2 regions of the Shouchella rhizosphaerae genome follow, and region 2 is predicted to be linked to the other one. Evidence: predicted binding sites of a transcription regulator. Region 2 holds the regulator's gene; the other holds the start of a gene.
What was found. Region 2 encodes LexA, which represses DNA repair genes until DNA is damaged. Its sites were predicted from a motif close to CGAACATATGTTCG; they were not measured.
Positions count from the first base shown of each region.

Region 1: the regulator LexA is predicted to act here: its motif matches at 2,967-2,980, upstream of parE (DNA topoisomerase IV subunit B).

Region 1 covers NZ_CP144921.1:3,890,737-3,896,072, reverse strand. Annotated here, with positions in the region: gene V5G21_RS19445 (ABC transporter ATP-binding protein) at 1-739, shown strand, start outside; gene V5G21_RS19440 (ABC transporter permease/substrate-binding protein) at 831-2,390, shown strand; gene V5G21_RS19435 (CoA-binding protein) at 2,397-2,804, shown strand; gene parE (DNA topoisomerase IV subunit B) at 3,030-5,000, shown strand; gene parC (DNA topoisomerase IV subunit A) at 5,001-5,336, shown strand, end outside.
Region 2 covers NZ_CP144921.1:4,075,291-4,080,626, reverse strand. Annotated here, with positions in the region: gene dinB (DNA polymerase IV) at 1-583, shown strand, start outside; gene V5G21_RS20405 (MFS transporter) at 876-2,099, shown strand; gene lexA (transcriptional repressor LexA) at 2,645-3,271, opposite strand; gene V5G21_RS20395 (hypothetical protein) at 3,426-3,608, shown strand; gene V5G21_RS20390 (YneB family resolvase-like protein) at 3,806-4,468, shown strand; gene V5G21_RS20385 (DUF896 domain-containing protein) at 4,702-4,941, shown strand; gene tkt (transketolase) at 5,027-5,336, shown strand, end outside.

The DNA of each region.
Region 1 (5,336 bases), 180 kb from region 2:
TGTGCCAGAAATGAAACAATGGAAGAAGTCGACGATTGAAAAGCGCGTCGATGAATTGCTTGATTTAGTCGGACTTGAACCTACGATTTACCGGGAGCGCATGCCAAGTGATTTGTCCGGCGGTCAACAACAACGTGTAGGGGTGGCTCGAGCACTTGCGGCTGATCCAGATATTTTGTTAATGGACGAGCCATTCAGCGCCCTTGACCCGTTGTCAAGGAGCCAGCTCCAACACGATATTAAAGCGTTGCAACAAACCATTCAGAAAACAGTTGTGTTTGTCACACACGATATGGAAGAGGCGGCGAAACTCGGCAGCCGCATTGGGGTAATGGAAAAAGGAGAAATCGTGCAAATTGGCTCGCCTCAGGAACTAAGGGAAAATCCGCGCACAAACCTTGTGAAAGAAATGATGGGGCACACGATCTCTCCTGGGCACTTGCCACTAAAAGACGTAATGATGCCTGTTTACCAAAGCGCCTACGTAAAAGAAAGAGTGAACACGAATCAAGCCGAGTTGCAATATGAAATCAACGATAAGCAGGAACTAACCCGCGCTTTTTATCATGGCGTTTTGCTTGATGACCCGTTGACTTTAAATCGGGACAGCACGCTTGAGCAAGCGTTTGAAGCTTTACAAAAACAAGGTGTGCCAGCCCTTCCAGTCACGGAAGGAAATCACCTAATTGGCACCATTTCTTATGAAGACTTGGCCAAACTGAGCCTAAAAATACTTTAATCTAGCACTGTCCGCGTGCATACAAAATGGGGAAGAACTGCAAGCTTAAGCAGGACAGCGTTCGCGCGCTTTAAGCATGCAGCAAAAACATATGGCTACCTTTTGGACATCTTATATCAACCTTTTTCACGAGCGTTCCGATTTATTAATACGCGCATTTTGGGAACATATTCAATTGTCGCTTGCTTCCTTGCTAATTGCAGTGGCGATTGGCGTGCCACTAGGGATTTTGCTTACTCGTTATAAACGAATATCGGAGTGGGTGATCGGCACTGCTGCCGTCTTGCAAACGATCCCATCGCTCGCCTTGCTTGGCTTTTTAGTCCTTTTTGTCGGGATTGGCACGACTCCAGCTATCATTGCGCTTACTGCCTACGCGTTACTGCCGATTTTGCGCAATACATATACAGGAATTAAAGGCATTGACCCATCCCTGATCGAGGCGGCGAAAGGAATGGGCATGAATTCATACCGCCGTTTGCTGAAAGTAGAACTACCCATCGCCATGCCAACAGTCATGGCAGGCATCCGTACATCAATGGTGCTGATTGTCGGCACTGCCACCCTGGCAGCGCTTGTTGGCGGCGGCGGACTTGGGCAAATCATTATGACCGGTATTCAGCGGACAAGCAATGAATACATTTTATTCGGCGCCCTTCCAGCTGCGTTGCTTGCGCTAGCACTCGATTTTGTGTTGCGCTTCAGCGAGAAGCGTGCAGCGCACGCACAAGGAACAACGTATAAGCCGCTTGCGAGCGTGCTCCTTGTTGCCATTGCCATCGTCGCGATTTCGCCGATCGCTTCCTTTATTCAAAGCGATGAACCAGATTTAGTTATCGGCGGAAAACTCGGCCCTGAACCACCAATCCTCGCCAATATGTATAAACATTTAATCGAACAAGACACTGACCTTACTGTTGAAGTGGTCGCTCCTCTTGGTGAGACAAGCGTGAATTTCAACGCCTTACGTGTTGGAGATATTGATCTCTATCCGGAATTTACAGGGACGGTTCTTAGTGATTTGTTGGGAACAGAAGATTTCAGTTATCATGAACAGACATCCTACGAACAAGCGCGCAATGGCCTCCTTGCTGAATACGGTGACGTATTGCTTAAGCCGATGGCCTTTCAAAACACGTATGCGCTGGCGATGCCACGGGAACAGGCTGAACAACTCAACATCAAGAAAATAAGCGATTTGAGCCCTTACGCTACTAAACTTCACGTCGGTTTCAGCTTTGAATTCATGGACAGACAAGATGGCTATCTTGGTTTTGAGGAAGCGTATGGCTTTTCGTTTGAACATGTCACATCGATTGACGTTTCCACTCGCTACCAAGCGATCGCAAACGAGAGCATAGAAGTAAGCGATGTTTTCTCGACAGACCCGCAACTTGTCCAGTATGATATGGTTGTTTTAGAAGATGACCAGTCGTTGTTTCCGCCTTACCAAGCAGCGCCGCTAGTAAGCAAAAAAGCGATCGAAGAATATCCTGAATTGGAGTCGATTTTAAACCAACTCGCTGGACTTGGTTCTGTCGAAGAAATATCTGAATTGAACTATCGCGTGGACATTAACGACGAAGACCCTTATCAAGTAGCAGGCGAATTTTTGCAAGAGAAAGGCCTGCTGAAAGACGAAAAGGAGTGAACACAGATGAAAAACCCAAGTGATGAACGAATGAAAGAACTGCTTCATACGAAAAAACGCATTGCCGTTGTTGGCTTATCTGACAATCCGGAACGCACGTCTTACATGGTATCCGAGGCGATGCAAAAAGCAGGATACACCATTATTCCTGTCAACCCCCGCGTCGATAAAGTGCTCGGTGAAAAAGCGTACCCATCGCTCCTCGATATTGAGGGTGAGGTCGATCTCGTTAACGTTTTTCGCCGCAGCGAGTTTCTCCCTGAGATTGCCAGAGACACAGTCAAAGCAGGCATTGGCGTCTTTTGGTCGCAATTAGGCGTCGTTAACGAGGAAGCATATGATTATTTGCAAGCACATGGGGTTGAAACAGTCATGGACCGTTGCATCAAAGTAGAGCATGCTAAGTTTAAATGAGCGCAAGCCCGCATCATAGGTGCGGGCTTGATTTTGTCAAACAAGGTAGCCAGGCATTTGCAACAACAAAGATAAACATGGTAAGGTGCTATTAGAAAAAACTGTTGCATACAGGAAAACAATGGTTAAAATGAAGAAGGGCAGCCATTATTTCACCTATACAGAACAAACATTCGTATTCGTTATGGTATAATCGATTTATAGATAAATGGAAGGGAGAACGGAATGGCAAAACAGCACGTGGAATACAATGAGGATGCCATTCAAGTCTTAGAAGGGCTTGAAGCGGTACGCAAGCGGCCTGGCATGTACATCGGCTCAACTGATGTACGCGGGCTGCACCATCTTGTTTATGAAATTGTCGATAATGCCGTCGATGAAGCACTCGGCGGCTACGGAAATACAATAAAAGTAACGATCCATAAAGATCAGAGTGTCTCGATTGAGGATGAAGGGCGGGGGATGCCCGTCGGCATGCACCGTTCTGGAAAGCCGACACCGGAAGTCATTTTCACCGTCCTTCATGCTGGAGGCAAATTCGGCCAAGGCGGATATGCGACAAGTGGCGGGCTGCACGGAGTTGGTGCTTCCGTTGTCAATGCCTTATCGGAATGGCTTGAAGTGGAGATTAAACGGGATGGCTATCGATACACACAACGTTTCGAACAAGGCGGCAAGCCGGTCACAACGCTTGAGAAAAAAGGCAAAACACGCGCCTCAGGCACGACTGTCCGTTTTAAGCCAGATGAAGGCATTTTCTCAACCATTCAGTTTAACAGCGAAATATTGGCGGAAAGACTTCGAGAAGCGGCTTTTCTGTTGAAAGGCGTCCAGATTGAATTAACGGACAAGCGTCCTGGAAAAGAGCTGCATGAAGTGTTTAAGTTTGATACGGGGCTTGAAGCCTTTGTCGACTATTTAAATGAAGGAAAAGAAGCGCTTCATCCAGTCGTGTCCTTTTCCGGAAGCGCCAATGACATCCAAATGGACTTTTCCTTTCAATTTCACGATGCCTATACGGAAAATGTGCTTTCTTTCGTTAATAATGTCCGTACACGGGACGGCGGCACACACGAGCTAGGCGCGAAAACAGCGATGACCCGCATCATGAATGAACACGCACGCAAAATTGGCGTTTTAAAAGAGAAAGACAAAAACTTAGATGGATCGGATATACGAGAAGGATTCACTGCGGTCGTCTCCGTTCGCGTCCCGGAAGCAAAACTGCAATTCGAAGGGCAAACGAAAAGCAAGCTAGGGACTCCAGAAGCCCGTTCTGCTGTTGATGCGATTGTCTCGGAAAACCTCAGTTATTTTCTCGAAGAAAATCCAGCTGTGGCAACGATGCTGCTTAAAAAAGCAATGAAAGCAGCACAGGCACGGGAAGCGGCACGTAAAGCCAGGGAAGATGCGCGCAACGGCAAGAAAAACAAGCGCAAAGATGTGTTGCTGAGCGGCAAGTTAACGCCAGCTCAGTCACGGAACCCAGCTCGCAATGAACTGTACTTGGTCGAGGGCGACTCTGCTGGCGGCTCAGCCAAACAAGGGCGTGACCGCAAATTCCAAGCTGTTCTTCCTCTTAGAGGAAAAGTCATCAACACCGAAAAAGCTAAGCTTGATGACATTATGAAAAATGAAGAAATCCGCACAATTATCCATACAATTGGCGCTGGCGTAGGAGCCGATTTTGATAGTGCTGACTGTAATTACGACAAAGTTGTCATTATGACAGATGCTGATACAGATGGCGCTCATATTCAAGTGCTGTTGCTTACGTTTTTCTATCGCTACATGAAACCGCTCATCGACGAAGGGAAAATTTACATCGCCTTGCCTCCTTTATACAAAGTAAGCAAAGGCAGCGGCAAAAAAGAGCAAGTCGAGTATGCATGGGATGAAAACGAGCTCCAGGCTGCGTTAAAGAAAGTCGGCAGGGGATCGACTGTCCAACGTTACAAAGGGCTCGGCGAAATGAACGCCACCCAGCTATGGGAAACAACGATGGACCCAGCGACACGGACGTTGATCCGCGTCCGTTTGGAAGACGCGGCACGGGCTGAGAAACATGTGGCCACGCTTATGGGCGATAAAGTCGAACCGCGCCGTAAGTGGATTGAAAGCCATGTCGCCTTTGGGCTAGAAGAAGACACAAACATTTTGGAAAACGAGAATCTGCAAGTAGGGGAGGAAGCGTAAGTGGCAAAATCAGAACGTTATCTCGACCTTCCTTTAGAAGATGTCATCGGCGACCGTTTTAGCCGCTACAGCAAATACATTATCCAGGAACGGGCATTGCCTGATGCCAGAGACGGACTAAAGCCTGTGCAACGCCGTATTTTGTATGCAATGTACAATGAAGGCAATACGGCCGATAAACCGTATCGAAAGGCAGCCAAAACGGTTGGAAACGTCATCGGCAATTACCATCCCCATGGCGACAGTTCCGTGTATGAAGCAATGGTCCGCATGAGCCAAGAATGGAAAGTGCGTGAACAATTAATCGACATGCACGGCAACAACGGTTCAGTGGAT
Region 2 (5,336 bases):
GGTCATCACGCCTGAACAAGCACTTGCCTTCATCCATCAATTGCCGATTGAAAAATTTCCTGGTATTGGCCCAAAAACAAGCAAAAAAATGCACGAGTTAAAAATCTACACAGGCGCAGACCTCTATCAAATGGAACAACTTGACTTGATCCATCATTTTGGCAAAGCAGGAATTTCCTATTATAGAAAAGCCCGTGGGATTGACAATAAGCCACTGAACTTACAGCGTGAACGGAAATCGGTCGGGAAAGAACATACGTATTTCCAGCCTTTGACGTCTGAAGCCGCTGTCTTGAAGGAATTGCGCCGTTTAGCAAAAGAAGTGGAGGCGGTTTTGGAACGACACGGCAAACAATGTAAAACCATCGTTGTTAAAATTAGGTACCGTTCCTTTGAGACGCTAACAAGGCAAACCAGTTTCACGGCACCGATCCGAGACAGCGCCGACATTTATAGCTACGCAGCAGAACTTTGGGACAAGTTCGGCCAGGTAGACCGAGAAATTCGCTTGCTCGGCGTAACCGCCACTAAACTGGAGCCTGTTGAACATCAACTGATTTCATTGTTTCCTTATCATTTATAGGCTCCTAGAGAAAAAACAAAATAATCCCCACTATAATCAACAAAATAAACAACACGAGGATGGTTACCAATAAAGCCCAGCCGTTGTCGTTATCCATATAAACCCTCCTTGCCTTCCTTTGTTAGCCTATTCAACTGCATGAAATATGGTGATAACGGAATAATAAGCGCCCTTTTTCCGTTGCCTGCGATTGTAGCGCCCTCAAATCGCGATTTTCACGGTTTGACGGTTCTTCTTTTCCGCTATATATTTAGATTGACGAAATAAAATCGATAGTAGTATGTAAACGAAGGTGATTGGAATACAACCTGAAAAACGAAATTTGCTCATCATGTGGTTTGCCAACTTTTTTGTTTCGGCAAGTATGACGATGGTCATTCCTTTTTTATCGCTATACATTGAATCTTTTGGTCACTACAACGTTGATGAAGTCCAGCGCTGGGCAGGATATGTGTTTGCTGTCTCTTTTTTTGTCGCCTTTCTTGTTGCCCCGCTTTGGGGTAAAATCGGCGACAGGTTTGGACGAAAAAAAGTGTTGCTCGGTACAGGATTAGGCATTGCCTTATCCGTCTTTTTTATGGGATACGTCCATTCAGCAGAACAGTTGTTTGTATTGCGTGCTTTTATGGGCCTTGCCACGGGGTTCATTCCTGCCTCAATGGCGTTGATAGCTGCCCAAAGCAGCAAAAAAACAGCAGGTGAAATGCTAGGAACATTGCAAACAGGGACAGTTTCCGGCGGTTTGCTTGGACCTCTTTTTGGAGGATTGATCGCTGATACAGTGGGAATGGAACTTACATTTTTGTTGACGTCATCGATTCTCCTAATCGCAACAGTCCTCGTTTTAATTGGCGTAAAGGAAGTTGTTTACGAAGAAAAAGGCGAGAGGAAAAGAAAGTATCGTTCAAAAGAAGTGCTTGGGCGTATCGTAAAAAGCCCGCTGCTCTTAATGGTGATGTTTGTTGCTTTAATTGTGCAAATGGCGCTGTTTAGTGTTCAACCATTGCTCGCCTTATACGTCAACCAGATTACCCATAATACTGAAAACATGGCTTTCTTAGCAGGTGCTGCTTTCTCGGTCACTGGGCTTGGCAATTTAATACTAACTCGTACTTGGGGGCAATTCGGTGATCGGATTGGCCATGAAAAAGTGATGATGATTTTGCTGCTATTATCAGGCCTGTTGTTTATCCCACAAGCATTTGTCGGCTCTCTTTGGCAACTGATTGTCTTACGTTTTCTGTTTGGCATGGCCGTAGGCGGCTTACTACCGTGCACAACCGCTTTTATCCGCCAGGCGTGCCCTGTTGCCATGCAAGGGGAAGTGCTTGGCTATAACCAAAGTTTTCGCTTTCTTGGAAATGTGTTAGGGCCTGTTCTCGGCGGAATGATAGCAAGTGGCTATGGCATCCCATATGTATTTATTTCGGCTGGTTTGCTGTTCCTGATGACAGCAGTCGTGCTTAAATGGACTCTTAGCCATCAGCAAAAGGAACATAGCAGCCAACCAGACTAAAAAAGCTTTCTGCGAGTGTTCTACTCGCAAGAAAGCAAATGGAATTAGGTTAATACGTTGGGCGAGAGGTGTTCTATAGCTAATTTAGTTGTTAAATTTTTGGCTCTACCAGTGCTTGATCGTTCTTGTCCTTTTCGGTGCATGAGAACAGCGATTGTTCGGTCATCAGAGCATAGCTATTATGCTAGTAGCATCGCTATCGTTATAGTAGTACTAAGCTTGTTTTCCTTTGGCATCCTAATGGCTTTTAAAAAAGATTGGTGAAGGAATAGGCAATTAAATACGGCATAAGTAGAACCACCTTCTTCTCATTTATTATATGTACGAGCGAAAAAACTGCTTGGTCATTTGCAAGATGGCAGCTACACAAAAAAGACTCTTTTATCCCCATTCGATGAAAGAGTCTTTAGTGTTTGTAGAAAATTAGCTTTGATCGATTGGACGAGTCGTGTCAAGCACGAACCTCTTTTGTTTTGCTTCCATCTGACAAGCGTATTTCAGATTTAAGGGGCTTGGTCAACAGCTTGAAAAAGCCTATTGGTCCGTTAGTGGATCGTGCGGAACACTCCGATGACTTTTCCGAGAATCGTGCAGTTTTCAAGGATAATTGGTTCCATTGAAGAATTCTCTGGTTGGAGACGAATGTAGTCCTTTTCCCGGAAAAACCGTTTTACTGTTGCTTCATTATCTTCTGTCATGGCTACAATAATATCGCCATTATCGGCTGTTTGCTGTTGCCGTACGATCACTTGGTCTCCATCGTAAATACCTGCTTCAATCATGCTTTCCCCTTGAATGACAAGCGCATACGTATTGTCGTAAGCGGCAAGGTGGTCGGGGAGTGGCAAGTAATCTTCGACGTTTTCAACAGCAGTAATTGGCACACCTGCGGTAACTTTTCCGATTACCGGAATAAAGCTTGCTGTCTCTTTTTTGACAAATGTATCATTATCAAATCCGAGAGAAAGGACTTCAATCGCCCGCGGTTTAGTAGGATCGCGGCGAATGTAGCCTTTTTTTTCTAATCTGGCCAAGTGGCCGTGTACGGTGGAACTTGAAGCAAGTCCAACTGCTTCACCAATTTCCCGGACGGACGGCGGGTACCCTTTTTTCTTTACTTCATCTTTTATGTACGCCAAAATTTCTTCCTGGCGCTTCGATAATTTCGACATTTTCCCACCTGCTTTCATATAACTGTTCTAAACAAACTTTACCATATCGAACGTATGAACGCAAACATAAGTTCTAAAAAAAGTAGTTGACACGAACAGTTGTTCCTTGTATTCTGATAACAGAACAAACATTCTCTAAGAACGGGTGATCGTATTGAGGAAACAAGATATGGGGCTAGTAGGCGGCGGCATTTTAACAGTATTGTTCATTTTCTCAAGTTTGGTATGGCCTGGCGAGCAGGAAAAAGACGATAACAAGAAACACGAACAGCAAATCGTGCAAGAGCAAATCGTTGAAACAACTTCGATTGATCGCGTTTTTTTAATTGACAATTAAGACTGCCAGCAATGTAAGTAAGCGAAGCAAAGGTGCCAGAAAGACATACTTCATCTTTTTTAGATCGGAAGCATCTTTGTTTATAAAATGAAGAGGTTGAGCACAGTAGCCATGCCACTAATGTTGACGACATCGATTTGGTTTTAGATTAGTGGATAGGGGCTAGCGGATTTTCACGGGAAGGAGGCCGCGGAGAATTGGCAGAAAAGGGACAAAAACAACAGGCGGCTATCTATTGCCGGGTGAGCACGACGAAAGAAAACCAAGCCAGTTCTTTAGAGAGGCAAGAAAAAGAACTGGTCGAATTGGCAAGGACAAATGGCATGGATGTACACACTGTTTTTAAAGAGCAGGCGAGCGGCTATAGCCTGGAACGGGATTGCCTCCTTGCTTTATTGGATTTATGCAAAGAAGGGATTGTCTCTTGTTTGCTTATTACGGATGATACTCGCCTAGGCAGAGGAAAAACGAAAATTGCGCTCTTGTACCAATTGAAAAAATATGGCGTTCCTATTTATACGGCCCATCATCAAGGGGAGCTTGTATTGTCTGAAGCGGATGAAATGGTGCTGGAAATTGTCGGTATAGTAGAAGAATACCAACGAAAACTACATAATTTAAAAATTAAACGGGGAATGAGGACAGCAGTAGCGAGTGGATACCGTCCAGAGCAGAACTTGTCTAAGAAACGAGGCGGTGGCCGCTACGAACTCGATTTACCAGTGGAAGAGATTGTCAGGCTCCGTGACCGGGGGCTGACTTTTTATGAAATTGCCTTAACTTTAAAAGGGATGGGCGTTGATTGTTCAAAAGCGACTGTTCATCGCCGTTATCAAAAATACATTAAAGAAAACGCATAAGCTGGTGGTTGACAGCAAAAAATGATACAAACCAATCGCTCAGCCGTACAGGCGAAGAAAGAAACGAGTCCATAAGGAATGCGTGAGCGACGGTTTCTTGGAACGACATTTCCAACGCCTAGGAGCAGGGCAGAGCGTATGCGATGTTTGTCTAGCCTCCCATAAGCGAATCGTTTGCCCTTGTGTTGCATGAGTGCTATGATGAGGGGCGAAACAAAAGGTAGGTGATGACGATGTTGTCAAAAGAAAAACTTGATCGCATCAATGAATTGTCAAAGCTAGCAAAAACAGTTGGTTTGACAAAAAAACAAGCAATGGAACAAAAAGCGCTTCGCAACGAATATTTGTCGGCTTTCCGCTCGTCGTTTACGGACCATCTCCATACTGTAAAAGTCGTCGACGCGAAAGGGAATGACGTAACTCCACAAAAATTAAAGGACAGCAAGGCGCAAAAACATAAACGATTGCATTAACTGTACAAGTCTACTCAGGCTTGTACATTTTTTTCAGAAAGTATATGATGAGAGGGAAAGAAGGCAGCAGAAAGGGTGTTATCCATTGACAAATAAAGTTGAAGAATTGGCTGTTAACACAATCCGTACGCTATCCATCGACAGCATTGAAAAAGCGAATTCCGGCCATCCAGGGATGCCGATGGGCGCAGCGCCAATGGCATTAAATCTGTGGACGAAGCATATGAACCATAACCCTGCGAACCCGAAGTGGTCAAACCGCGACCGTTTCGTGCTCTCTGCTGGCCATGGTTCCATGCTGCTATATAGTTTGCTCCATTTAAGTGGATACGACGTGACGCTTGACGACTTGAAGTCTTTCCGCCAGCTTGGCAGCCGTACGCCCGGCCATCCTG